One region of the Streptomyces sp. NPDC007189 genome, then DNA from elsewhere that is predicted to be linked to it. Evidence: predicted binding sites of a transcription regulator. Region 1 holds the regulator's gene; each other region holds the start of a gene.
The links. Region 1 encodes HrcA, which represses chaperone genes, less so after heat shock. Its sites were predicted from a motif close to TTNGCACTCNGNNNNNCNGAGTGCNAA; they were not measured.
Positions count from the first base shown of each region.

Region 2: groL (chaperonin GroEL) is a predicted target of HrcA. The motif match lies at 2,442-2,468, and genes of this name have one in related genera.
Region 3: groES (co-chaperone GroES) is a predicted target of HrcA. The motif match lies at 2,421-2,447, and genes of this name have one in related genera.

Region 1 is NZ_JBEYEY010000002.1:235,229-239,463, forward strand. It holds gene AB0950_RS04170 (DUF3097 domain-containing protein) at 1-455, opposite strand, end outside; gene AB0950_RS04175 (MBL fold metallo-hydrolase) at 553-1,275, opposite strand; gene hrcA (heat-inducible transcriptional repressor HrcA) at 1,445-2,461, shown strand; gene dnaJ (molecular chaperone DnaJ) at 2,462-3,595, shown strand; gene AB0950_RS04190 (nitronate monooxygenase) at 3,929-4,235, shown strand, end outside.
Region 2 is NZ_JBEYEY010000013.1:149,384-153,618, forward strand. It holds gene AB0950_RS25660 (Uma2 family endonuclease) at 1-559, shown strand, start outside; gene groL (chaperonin GroEL) at 656-2,278, opposite strand; gene AB0950_RS25670 (cold-shock protein) at 2,607-2,813, opposite strand; gene AB0950_RS25675 (ubiquitin-like small modifier protein 1) at 3,246-3,521, opposite strand; gene thrC (threonine synthase) at 3,617-4,235, opposite strand, start outside.
Region 3 is NZ_JBEYEY010000001.1:563,739-567,973, reverse strand. It holds gene AB0950_RS02560 (methyltransferase domain-containing protein) at 1-461, opposite strand, end outside; gene AB0950_RS02555 (polysaccharide deacetylase family protein) at 552-1,496, shown strand; gene AB0950_RS02550 (polysaccharide deacetylase family protein) at 1,493-2,356, shown strand; gene groES (co-chaperone GroES) at 2,594-2,902, shown strand; gene groL (chaperonin GroEL) at 3,025-4,235, shown strand, end outside.

The sequences.
Region 1 (4,235 bases):
GGCCCGAAGGACGACACGATCGACGGCAGGTCGTCCACGCCCTCCAGGTACTCCACCACCACGCCCTCGACGCGCAGGTCGTCTCCCCACACCTTCTCGACCAGCTCGGCGTCGTGCCGGCCCTCGACATAGATGCGGCCGGCGCGGGCCACGCGGGCGCGGGCGCCGGGCACGGCGACCGAGCCGGAGGCGGTGCGGGCGGGCCGTACCGGGCCGCCGGACGACGGCCGCACCAGCGTGACCACCCGGCCCTCCAGCAGGAAGCCGCGCGGCTCCAAGGGGAACACCCGGTGCTTGCCGAAGCGGTCCTCCAGCGTCACCGTGCCCGCCTCGCAGCGGATCACCGCCCCGCAGAACCCGGTACCGGCCTCCTCCACCACCAGGCCCGGCTCGGCCGGCACCTCGGGTACGGGCTTCGGTTTCTTCCACGGCGGGGTCAGATCGGCGGAGTACACACGAGGGCGCGGGCCCGAGGGGCCCTCGTGGGAAGGGCGGTGGCGGGAGACGGGTGGGCGCATTCGGATGACGATAGGAGAAGGGCCGGACCCGTACCTACGACACGCCGAACCTGGCCGCCAGCTCGTCGCGTTGACGCCGTACGAAGCCCGCGTCCACCACCGCTCCGTGACCGGGCACGTACAGCGCGTCCTCGCCGCCGAGCGCGAGGAGACGGTCGAGGGCGTCCGGCCAACGGGACGGGACGGCGTCCGGCCCGGCCTGCGGTTCGCCGGACTCCTCGACCAGGTCGCCGCAGAAGACCACCTCACGCTCCCCGGGCACCAGGACCGCCAGATCGTGTCCGGTGTGGCCCGGGCCCACGTTCGCCAGCAGGACCTGCCGGCCGCCGCCGAGGTCCAGGGTCCACTCGCCCGAGACCAGGTGACCGGGCGGCACCAGCGCGTCCACCGCCTCGTCGGCGTCCGCCACCGCGAGTCCGTTGCGGACGGCGTCCAGACGCAGCGCCTCGCGCTCGCGGGCGAGGACGGCGTCCAGGCCCACCGCCCCGTACACCTCCGCCCCCGCGAAGGCGGACGCCCCGAAGACGTGATCGAAGTGGGGGTGGGTCAGCGCGAGATGGGTCACACGGCCGCCGGCCAGTTGCTCGGCCCGGCTCCGCAGCCGGGCGCCCTCGGAGAGACTGGAACCGGCGTCCACCATCAGCGCCGTACCCGCCCCGAGGACCAGACCGGCCGTGCAGTCCCAGCCGGGCAGCCGGCACCGGCCGACCCCCGCGGCCAGCCGTTCCCAGCCCAGCTCTTCCCAAGTCACCGTCATACCGCGACGCTATCCGCACGAGCCGCCGCGACGGCAGCGACCTTGCCCCGGGTGTACCCGACAGCCGTACACTGGGCCGGGGACGCTGGCACTCGCATGCGACGAGTGCCAGGCGGACGAACGCAGGACCGAGCGGAACCGAGGGACCACATGCTGGAGGTGCGCGCGAATGCTGAGTGAACGCAGGCTTCAGGTACTGCGCGCCATCGTCCAGGACTACGTGGGCACCGAGGAGCCGGTCGGGTCGAAGGCCCTGACCGAGCGGCACAATCTCGGGGTGTCCCCGGCGACGGTCCGCAACGACATGGCCGCCCTGGAGGACGAGGGGTACATCGCCCAGCCGCACACCAGCGCGGGGCGCATCCCCACCGACAAGGGCTACCGGCTGTTCGTGGACAAGCTGGCGGGCGTCAAGCCGATGACCGCGCCCGAGCGGCGGGCGATCCAGAACTTCCTGGAGGGCGCCGTCGACCTCGACGACGTCGTGGCGCGCACCGTGCGGCTGCTCGCCCAGCTCACCCGCCAGGTCGCCGTGGTGCAGTACCCGTCCCTGACCCGGTCCACCGTCCGGCACGTGGAGCTGCTCTCGCTCGCCCCCGCGCGCGTGATGCTCGTGCTGATCACGGACACCGGGCGGGTCGAGCAGCGGATGGTCGACTGCCCGGCGCCGTTCGGCGAGGCCTCCCTCGCCGACCTGCGCGCGCGGCTGAACAGCCGGGTCGCGGGCCGCCGGTTCACAGACGTGCCGAAGCTGGTCGAGGACCTGCCGGAGGCCTTCGAGGCCGAGGACCGCGGTACGGTCTCGACGGTGCTCTCCACTCTCCTGGAGACACTCGTCGAGGAGAACGAGGAGCGGCTGATGATCGGCGGCACCGCCAATCTCACCCGCTTCGGGCATGACTTTCCTCTCACGATCCGGCCGGTGCTCGAGGCGCTGGAGGAGCAGGTCGTGCTCCTCAAGCTGCTGGGCGAGGCGAAGGATCCGGGCGTGACGGTGCGCATCGGGCACGAGAACGCTCACGAGGGACTCAACTCCACCTCCGTGGTGTCGGTCGGCTACGGTTCGGGCGGCGAGGCGGTTGCCAAGCTCGGCGTGGTCGGACCGACCCGCATGGACTACCCGGGAACGATGGGAGCGGTACGCGCAGTGGCACGGTACGTCGGACAGATCCTGGCGGAGTCGTAAGTGGCCACGGACTACTACGCCGTTCTCGGCGTGCGCCGCGACGCGTCGCAGGATGAGATCAAGAAGGCGTTCCGCCGGCTCGCCCGCGAGCTGCACCCGGACGTCAACCCGGATCCGAAGACCCAGGAGCGGTTCAAGGAGATCAACGCCGCTTACGAGGTGCTGTCGGATCCGCAGAAGAAGCAGGTCTACGACCTCGGCGGCGACCCGCTCTCGCAGAGCGGCGCCGGCGCGGGCGGCTTCGGGGCCGGCGGCTTCGGCAACTTCTCGGACATCATGGACGCGTTCTTCGGTACGGCGTCGCAGCGCGGCCCGCGCTCGCGCACCCGGCGCGGCCAGGACGCGATGATCCGGATCGAGGTCGAGCTGGACGAGGCGGCCTTCGGGACCACCAAGGACATCCAGGTCGACACCGCGGTCGTCTGCAACACCTGCAACGGCGAGGGCGCGGCGCCCGGTACGACCGCCCAGACGTGTGACATGTGCCGGGGCCGTGGTGAGGTCTCGCAGGTCACCCGGTCCTTCCTGGGCCAGGTCATGACCTCGCGGCCGTGCCCCCAGTGCCAGGGCTTCGGCACCGTGGTGCCGACCCCGTGCCCCGAGTGCGCGGGCGACGGCCGGGTCCGCTCCCGGCGCACGCTCACCGTGAAGATCCCGGCCGGTGTCGACAACGGCACGCGGATCCAGCTCGCCGGCGAGGGCGAGGTCGGGCCGGGCGGCGGTCCGGCGGGTGACCTGTACGTCGAGATCCACGAGCTGCCGCACCCGATGTTCCAGCGGCGCGGCGACGACCTGCACTGCACGGTGACGATCCCGATGACGGCCGCGGCGCTCGGCACCAAGGTGCCGCTGGAGACCCTGGACGGCATGGAGGAGGTCGACATCCGGCCCGGCACCCAGTCCGGCCAGTCGATCCCGCTGCACAACCGGGGAGTCACGCACCTGCGCGGCGGCGGCCGGGGCGACCTCGTCGTCCACGTCGAGGTCCAGACCCCGAACAAGCTCGACCCCGAACAGGAACGCCTCCTGCGCGAGCTGGCCAAGCTCCGCGGCGAGGAACGCCCGCAGGGGCAGTTCCAGCCGGGGCAGCAGGGGCTGTTCTCACGGCTGAAGGATGCGTTCAACGGGCGCTGAGGTGAGGCGGGGGCTGGCCGGGGGTCCGGGGGTCGTCCCCCGGGCAGGCACAGTCAGCCGGGTCAGCAGGGGCTGTTCTCACGGCTGAAGGATGCGTTCAACGGGCGCTGAGGTGAGGCGGGGCTGGCCGGGGGTCCGGGGGTCGTCCCCCGGGCAGGCACAGTCAGCCGGGTCAGCAGGGGTTGTTCTCTCGGCTGAAGGATGCGTTCAACGGGCGCTGAGGTGAGGCGCTGAGACGCTGGGTACGGGGTGTTTCCGCACCCCGTATGCCATCGTCCTATGCCGTCGGAAGCCCGATTCGGACTCTTTCAAAGGACGTGACAACATGCGGTCATGTCCTCCGCGCTGACCGATCTCCTCCTGCGCCCGATCGTGCAGGCCCCCATGGCGGGCGGTGTCTCCGTCCCGCAGCTTGCCGCCGCCGTATCCGAGGCCGGTGGCCTCGGGTTTCTCGCCGCCGGGTACAAGACCGCCGACGGCATGTACCAGGAGATCAAGCAGCTGCGGGGCCTCACCGCCCGCCCCTTCGGCGTGAACGTGTTCATGCCGCAGCCCGAATACGCCGAGTCCGGCGCGGTCGACGTCTACGCCCACCAGCTGGCCGGCGAGGCCGCCTGGTACGAGACCGAGCTGGGCGACC
Region 2 (4,235 bases), on a different contig from region 1:
GCACGGGCCGCTCGACGTGGAGGAGTTCGAGGAACTGGCCGCAGCCGCCCCCGAAACCGTGCGGCTCGAGTACGTCAACGGAAAGGTAGTCGTCAAGGCCATGCCGGATGGCAACCACGGCGAGATCTTCATGTGGCTGCTACGTCAGTGCATGCAGCAACGGCCTGACCTGGACCTTGCGCCCGAGCGAGGCGTCAAGGCCGAGGCCTACCGTAAGGGCCGTGCCATCACGGACGGTTTCCTCGCACCGGTGGACCACTTCAAGGGGCACGGCAACTGGTCCGACACCGACGGGGCGCTCATGGCCGTGGAGATCACCTCCCACGACCGCGACACCGACCAGCGCAAGCGCATCGACAAGCCCGTGGGTTACGCGGCGGCCGGGATCCCCGTCTATCTGCTCATCGACCGCGACAGCGCCACGGTCAGCGTGTACAGCGAACCGAAGGACGGGCGTTACCTCCAGTGCTCCACCCGTCCCTGGGGCGCGACCGTCGAACTGCCGCCTCCGGTGGGCATCACTCTCGACACCGAGAAGCTCAAGGACTACGCCGACTGAGCCTGGAACCCGAAAACGCCCGAGGGCGGCACACCCAGCCGGAAGCTGGACGTGCCGCCCTCGGTCCGAAGGACAGGCGATCAACCCTCAGGTCGATCAGAAGTCCATGTCACCGCCCGGCATGCCGCCGCCGGCCGGCGCGGCGGCCTTCTCCGGCTTGTCGGCGATGACAGCCTCGGTGGTGAGGAACAGCGCGGCGATGGAGGCGGCGTTCTGCAGGGCAGAGCGGGTCACCTTCGCCGGGTCGATGATGCCCTCGGCGACCAGGTCGACGTACTCGCCGGTCGCGGCGTTCAGGCCGTGGCCCGGGGTCAGGTTGCGGACCTTCTCCACCACGACGCCGCCCTCGAGGCCGGCGTTGACGGCGATCTGCTTCAGCGGGGCCTCGAGCGCGATGCGGACGGCGTTGGCGCCGGTCGCCTCGTCACCCTCGAGCTCCAGCTTCTCGAAGACCTGGGAGGCCTGCAGCAGGGCCACGCCACCACCGGCGACGATGCCCTCCTCGACGGCGGCCTTCGCGTTGCGGACGGCGTCCTCGATGCGGTGCTTGCGCTCCTTGAGCTCCACCTCGGTGGCGGCGCCGGCCTTGATGACCGCGACACCGCCGGCGAGCTTCGCCAGGCGCTCCTGCAGCTTCTCGCGGTCGTAGTCGGAGTCGCTGTTCTCGATCTCGGCGCGGATCTGGTTGACGCGGCCGCCCACCTGCTCGGAGGAGCCGGCGCCGTCGACGATGGTGGTCTCGTCCTTGGTGATGACGACCTTGCGGGCGCGGCCCAGGAGGTCCAGGGTCGCGTTCTCCAGCTTGAGGCCGACCTCCTCGGAGATGACCTCGCCACCGGTGAGGATGGCGATGTCGCCGAGCATGGCCTTGCGGCGGTCGCCGAAGCCCGGGGCCTTGACGGCGACGGACTTGAAGGTGCCGCGGATCTTGTTGACGACCAGGGTCGACAGGGCCTCGCCCTCGACGTCCTCGGCGATGATCAGCAGCGGCTTGCCCGACTGCATGACCTTCTCCAGCAGCGGGAGCAGGTCCTTGACCGAGGAGATCTTGGAGTTGGCGATGAGGATGTACGGGTCCTCGAGCACCGCCTCCATGCGCTCCATGTCGGTCGCGAAGTAGGCGGAGATGTAGCCCTTGTCGAAGCGCATGCCCTCGGTGAGCTCGAGCTCCAGACCGAAGGTGTTGCTCTCCTCGACGGTGATGACGCCTTCCTTGCCGACCTTGTCCATGGCCTCGGCGATCAGGTCGCCGATCTGGGTGTCGGCGGCGGAGATGGACGCGGTGGAGGCGATCTGCTCCTTGGTCTCGACGTCCTTCGCCTGCTCCAGCAGGGCGGCGGAGACGGCCTCGACGGCCTTCTCGATACCGCGCTTCAGAGCCATCGGGTTGGCGCCGGCGGCGACGTTGCGCAGGCCTTCCTTGACCAGGGCCTGGGCGAGGACGGTCGCCGTGGTCGTACCGTCACCGGCGACGTCGTCCGTCTTCTTGGCGACTTCCTTGACCAGCTCGGCGCCGATCTTCTCGTACGGGTCCTCGAGCTCGATCTCCTTGGCGATGGAGACACCGTCGTTGGTGATCGTGGGGGCGCCCCACTTCTTCTCGAGGACGACGTTGCGGCCCTTGGGGCCGAGCGTCACCTTCACGGCGTCCGCGAGCTGGTTCATGCCGCGCTCGAGGCCGCGCCGCGCCTCCTCGTCGAACGCGATGATCTTGGCCATGTGAAGTGGTCCCTCCAGGACTGGGGGTGATTCCTTCGGACCGCGCCCGCGCCCGCGACGGACGGCTCGCCGGCCTCGTGGTTCCTTGCCCCACCCGGCCTGCGGGCCTCACCGACCCGGTCCTTCACTGTCACTCTCACCTTCAGAGTGCTAACGCCAATGATTAGCACTCGGCCCCCCCGAGTGCAAGCGCCCCGCGGGTGCCGGAGGTCGCGCTCAGCCGCGCGCGAACAGGGGCGCGCCGGGCATGACGAAGGGCCCGCACCCCGGGAGGTGCGGGCCCTTCGACGATGAAACAGAAGAACGTCGCTGTCAGCCGACGCGTGCTTCAGCTGGTCGCCAGCCGGACCATGTCCGCCTGCGGGCCCTTCTGGCCCTGCGAGATCTCGAAGTCGACCCGCTGCCCCTCTTCCAGGGTGCGGTAACCGTCCATCTGGATCGCGCTGTAGTGGACGAAAACATCCGCACCACCGTCGACCGCGATGAAGCCGTACCCCTTCTCCGCGTTGAACCACTTGACGGTGCCCTGAGCCATGCCTAACTCCCCTATTACTGGCCCTTGCACAGATCCACACTTCGCGGACCCGGGTCAGACCTCACCCCCCAACGGTCGGGGGCGTGCGCCGGAACGCGTCGACCGCGGCTGAATGTATCTGTCCAACTGCCGTCTGCAACAGGTCAATCGGACGAGAATTCTGGAAGGCAACGGTCCGGAATGTGGTGAGAATTCGTCCGACTTCAGGGCAAGTCGGGCTCCACAAAGCATTACAAAAGCCGCATAAAGCCCGCATACTTTGGCTACTTCTTGTCGGGCGTGCGGCATGAATGCAAGGCTCCCGACCTGTCGGACCGGGAGCGCGTTCCCCAACTCTACCGCGCTCAATCACATGGAATTGCCCCCTCCGCTTCTCTTGCGGAGGGGGCAATTCCATGAACAACGAGTAACGGCAGTTACCCAAGGTAATGATCAGCCGCCGGCGACCGCCGGAATGATGGAGACACCGGCGCCGTCCGGGGTCGCCGTCTCAAGGCCCTGCTCGAAGCGGACGTCGTCGTCGTTGACGTAGACGTTGACGAACCGGCGCAGCTTGCCCTGGTCGTCCAGGACGCGCGCGGCGATGCCGGTGTGGTTCTTCTCCAGGTCCTCGATGACCTCGGCGAGGGTGGCGCCCTCGGCGGTCACCTCGGCCTGGCCGCCGGTGTAGGTGCGCAGGATGGTGGGGATGCGAACGGTGACGCTCATCTATGACCTCCGGTCAGCTCATCGCCCTCAGGGGCGCGGGGGACTGCGCGACCAGCCCCCACCGGCCCGCAGACGAAATCGATGGGCCGAAGCCCCTACGCAAGCCCCGCCTCCCGGAAAGAGTCCAGGGTGGGACGGATCGTCACGGTGAGCCCCGTGCCGGCCACCGCGTCCAGCGTCTTCAGGCCGTCGCCGGTGTTGAGGACCACCGTGGTCTTCGTCGGGTCCAGGACGCCGTCCTTGAGCAGCTTGCGGGTGACGCCGACGGTCACGCCGCCCGCCGTCTCCGCGAAGATGCCCTCGGTGCGGGCCAGCAGCTTGATGGCGTCGACGACTTCCTCGTCCGTGACGTCCTCCACGGCGCCGCCGGTGCGGCGCGCGATGTCCAGGACGTACGGCCCGTCGGCCGGGTTGCCGATGGCGAGGGACTTGGCGATGGTGTTCGGCTTCTGGGGCCGTACGACGTCGTGCCCGGCCTTGAAGGCGGTGGACACCGGCGAGCAGCCCTCGGCCTGGGCGCCGAAGATCTTGTACGGCTTGTCCTCGACCAGACCGAGCTTGATCAGCTCCTGCAGACCCTTGTCGATCTTGGTGAGCTGGGAGCCGGAGGCGATCGGGACGACGATCTGGTCGGGCAGCCGCCAGCCGAGCTGCTCGCAGATCTCGTACGCCAGCGTCTTGGAGCCCTCCGCGTAGTACGGCCGCAGGTTGACG
Region 3 (4,235 bases), on a different contig from region 1:
GTGACGTCCGCCTCCCGCACCTCGATCAGCTCGCCGAGCCCCAGCGCCTCGGCGTTCGCCCGCGCCGTCGCGGCCGTCACCGGGTCCCGGTCCACCGCGAGCACCCGGATCCCCGCCCGGGCGAACGCGATCGCGTCCCCGCCGATCCCGCAGCACAGGTCGGCGACGGAGGTCACGCCGAGGTTCTTCAGCCGCTCGGCCCGGTAGGCGGCGACGCTCGTCCGGGTCGACTGCTCGACGCCGTTCGGCGTGAAGAACATCCGCCCCGCGTCCGCCGCCCCGAACTTTGCCGCCGCCCGCTGCCGCAGCCGGGCCTGGCCGAGCGCCGCCGACACCAGCGCGGCCGGGTGGTCGCGGCGCAGCCGGGTGGCGACGGCGAGTTCGTCGGCCGGGGCGATGTCGCGGACCTCGTCGAGGAGGGCACGGCCTTCGGGGGTGAGGAGGAGAGCGAGGTCGTTCACCCGGTCATTGTCGGCCAGTCGGTGGACGGTCCGCCGCCGGCGGCGGTGTCGCCGTGGGTTCCGGGGCGGGGCCTGCGAAGATCCGGCAGCATGCGAGCCGTCGTACAAGACGATAAGAACCGGACGCGTCGCGCGCGTCCGGTCCTGGTCTGCGGAGCCGTCGCGCTGGCGGGTTCCGCGCTCCTGTCGGCCTGTACCGGCTCCGACGCGCCGCGCGCCGAGCCCCGTCCCGCGCCCGGGCAGGGCGGACCCGCGCACACCCCGAGCCCCCGGCCCCGCCAAGGCGCCGAGAGCGCCCGCCGGGCCGCCGAACACGCCCGGCTGGTCGCCGCCGCCCGGCGCTGGGGGCTCGACGAGGTCCCGCTGACCCCGCCCCCGCCGCCCGCGCACAAGCCGCTGATCACCGCACGGGCCGGGTTCGAGGTGAGCCACCAGGAGGACTGGGACCTGCCCCCGGTCTTCACGAGCATCCCCACCCGGCAGAAGATCGTCTTCCTCACCATCGACGACGGCTCGGAGAAGGACCCGGACTTCCTGCGGATGACGGAGGACCTGAAGATCCCGTACACCGCGTTCCTCAGCAACTACCTGATCAAGGACGACTACGGGTACTTCCGCAGGATGCAGTCCTACGGCCACACCCTCAACAACCACACCCTGCACCACCCCTACCTGCCGGGCCTGTCCTACGAGCAGCAGAGGACCGAGATCTGCGCCATGCAGGACATCATGGAGAAGCAGTTCGGCAGGCGCCCGACGCTCTTCCGGCCGCCGTACGGCAACTACGACCAGGACACCCTGCGCGCCGCCAAGTCCTGCGGCATCAGGTACGCGCCGATCTGGAACGAGGAGGTCTACGTCGACCACTGGGAGTACCGCGAGGAGGACCAGAGGATCCACCGCGGCGACATCGTCCTCACCCACTTCCGCGGCCGATCCGACTGGAACGGCACGATGGTCGACGACATGCGCCGCTTCCTGAACAAGGTCACACGCGAGGGCTACGCCGTGGCCCGCCTGGAGGACTACCTGTGAGGCCGGGGGCACGACACGGCAGCACCCTCGGCGGACGGCGCCGCCCCGCCCGGCGCGCCCTCGCGCTCCTCGCCTCGGCCCTCCTCCTCGCCGGCTGCGCCCAGTCCGTCGACCCCATCGAGCGGCTCGGCAAGAAGGCCGCCGAAGGGGTACGGCCGCACGGCGCCGCCCCGGAGGAGAGCTACCGCCGCTGGGGCCTGACCGAGCCCCTCGCCCGCCCGCCGCGACCCGACGCCCGCGCCCTGTCCCTGCCCCCCGGGACGGCCGGCCGGGCCCTGCCCCGCGTCGTCGACCACATCCCCACCCGCGACCGGGTCGTCTTCCTCACCTACGACGACGGCGCCGACCGGGACCCCCGCTTCGTCGACATGGTCCGCGAACTAGGGCTGCCGGTCAGCATGTTCCTCACCGACAGCATCGCCGGCCCCGGCTACGGCCACTTCGCCCGCCTGCGCCGGCTGGGCGCCGGCATCGAGAACCACACCGTCGACCACCGCGCGCTGGCCGCGCTGCCGTACACCGGCCAGCGGGCCGAGATCTGCGGCCAGCAGGACCGGCTCGCCGCCCGCCTCGGCGTACGCCCCCGCCTCTTCCGCCCGCCCTACGGCTCGTACGACGCCACCACCCTGCACGCCGCGTCCGACTGCGGCATCTCGGCGGTCGTCCTCTGGCGCGCCGTGATGACCCCGGCCGACCTCGTCTACCTCCACGGCGAACACCGGCTGCGCCCCGGCGACATCATCCTGGTCGGCCCCGACGAGACGACGGGCCCGAGCCTGCGCGAGCGCACGGCCCGGCTGCTGCGCAGAGTGCAGCAGCGAGGGCTGACCGTGGGGAGGCTGGAGGACTACCTGAACTGATCGGTGCCGGCGCCCCCGAACGAACCCGGCGCCGACACGGATTCGGGCGACGCGCCGCACGGTATTGGCACTCCGCTTGACCGAGTGCTAATCGCGGTCATAGTCTCGGCTCTGGCACTCCCCGAGGGAGAGTGCCAACAACGCGACGGGCAGGTCCGGCACCCGCGACGACGGATCGACCTGGTCGCCACCTCAGACAGTTAACCCCGTGAGATCTCCGAAGGGGGAGGTCGGATCGTGACGACCACCAGCTCCAAGGTTGCCATCAAGCCGCTCGAGGACCGCATCGTGGTCCAGCCGCTGGATGCGGAGCAGACCACCGCCTCTGGCCTGGTCATCCCGGACACCGCGAAGGAGAAGCCCCAGGAGGGCGCCGTCCTCGCCGTGGGCCCGGGCCGTTTCGAGAACGGCGAGCGCCTTCCGCTCGACGTCAAGGTCGGCGACGTCGTCCTCTACAGCAAGTACGGCGGCACCGAGGTGAAGTACAACGGCGAGGAGTACCTCGTCCTCTCGGCTCGCGACGTGCTCGCGATCATCGAGAAGTAATCACCTCGAGCATTCCTTTGCTCTTCAGCTGCGCCCCTGGCCCCCGCGACCGATAACGAAGCCGGGCGCCCGGGGCGCAGTTGTCTTACCACCCACAGATTTCCGAGAGGGCTCCCGCTGTCATGGCGAAGATCCTGAAGTTCGACGAGGACGCCCGTCGCGCCCTCGAGCGCGGCGTCAACAAGCTGGCCGACACGGTGAAGGTGACGATCGGCCCGAAGGGCCGCAACGTCGTCATCGACAAGAAGTTCGGCGCCCCCACCATCACCAACGACGGTGTCACGATCGCCCGCGAGGTCGAGATCGAGGACCCGTACGAGAACCTCGGCGCGCAGCTGGTGAAGGAGGTGGCGACCAAGACCAACGACATCGCGGGTGACGGCACCACCACCGCCACCGTGCTCGCCCAGGCGCTGGTCCGCGAGGGCCTGAAGAACGTCGCCGCCGGCGCCTCCCCGGCCGCTCTGAAGAAGGGCATCGACGCCGCCGTCAAGGCCGTCTCCGAGGAGCTGCTCGCCTCGGCCCGCCCGATCGACGAGAAGTCCGACATCGCCGCCGTGGCCGCGCTGTCCGCCCAGGACCAGCAGGTCGGCGAGCTGATCGCCGAGGCGATGGACAAGGTCGGCAAGGACGGCGTCATCACCGTCGAGGAGTCCAACACCTTCGGCCTTGAGCTGGACTTCACCGAGGGCATGGCCTTCGACAAGGGCTACCTGTCGCCGTACTTCGTGACGGACCAGGAGCGCATGGAGGCCGTCCTCGACGACCCGTACATCCTGATCAACCAGGGCAAGATCTCCGCCATCGCGGACCTGCTGCCGCTGCTGGAGAAGGTCATCCAGGCCGGCTCCTCCAAGCCGCTGCTGATCATCGCCGAGGACGTCGAGGGCGAGGCCCTGTCGACCCTGGTCGTCAACAAGATCCGCGGCACCTTCAACGCCGTCGCGGTGAAGGCCCCCGGCTTCGGCGACCGCCGCAAGGCGATGCTGCAGGACATGGCCGTCCTCACCGGCGCCACCGTCATCTCCGAGGAGGTCGGCCTCAAGCTCGACCAGGTCGGCCTGGACGTGCTGGGCTCCGCCCGCCGCGTCACCGTCACCAAGGACGACACCACGATCGTCGACGGCGCCGGCAAGTCCGAGGACGTTCACGGCCGCGTCGCGCAGATCAAGGCCGAGATCGAGAACACCGACTCCGACTGGGACCGCGAGAAGCTCCAGGAGCGCCTCGCGAAGCTGGCCGGCGGCGTGTGCGTGATCAAGGTCGGCGCCGCCACCGAGGTGGAGCTGAAGGAGAAGAAGCACCGTCTGGAGGACGCCATCTCCGCGACCCG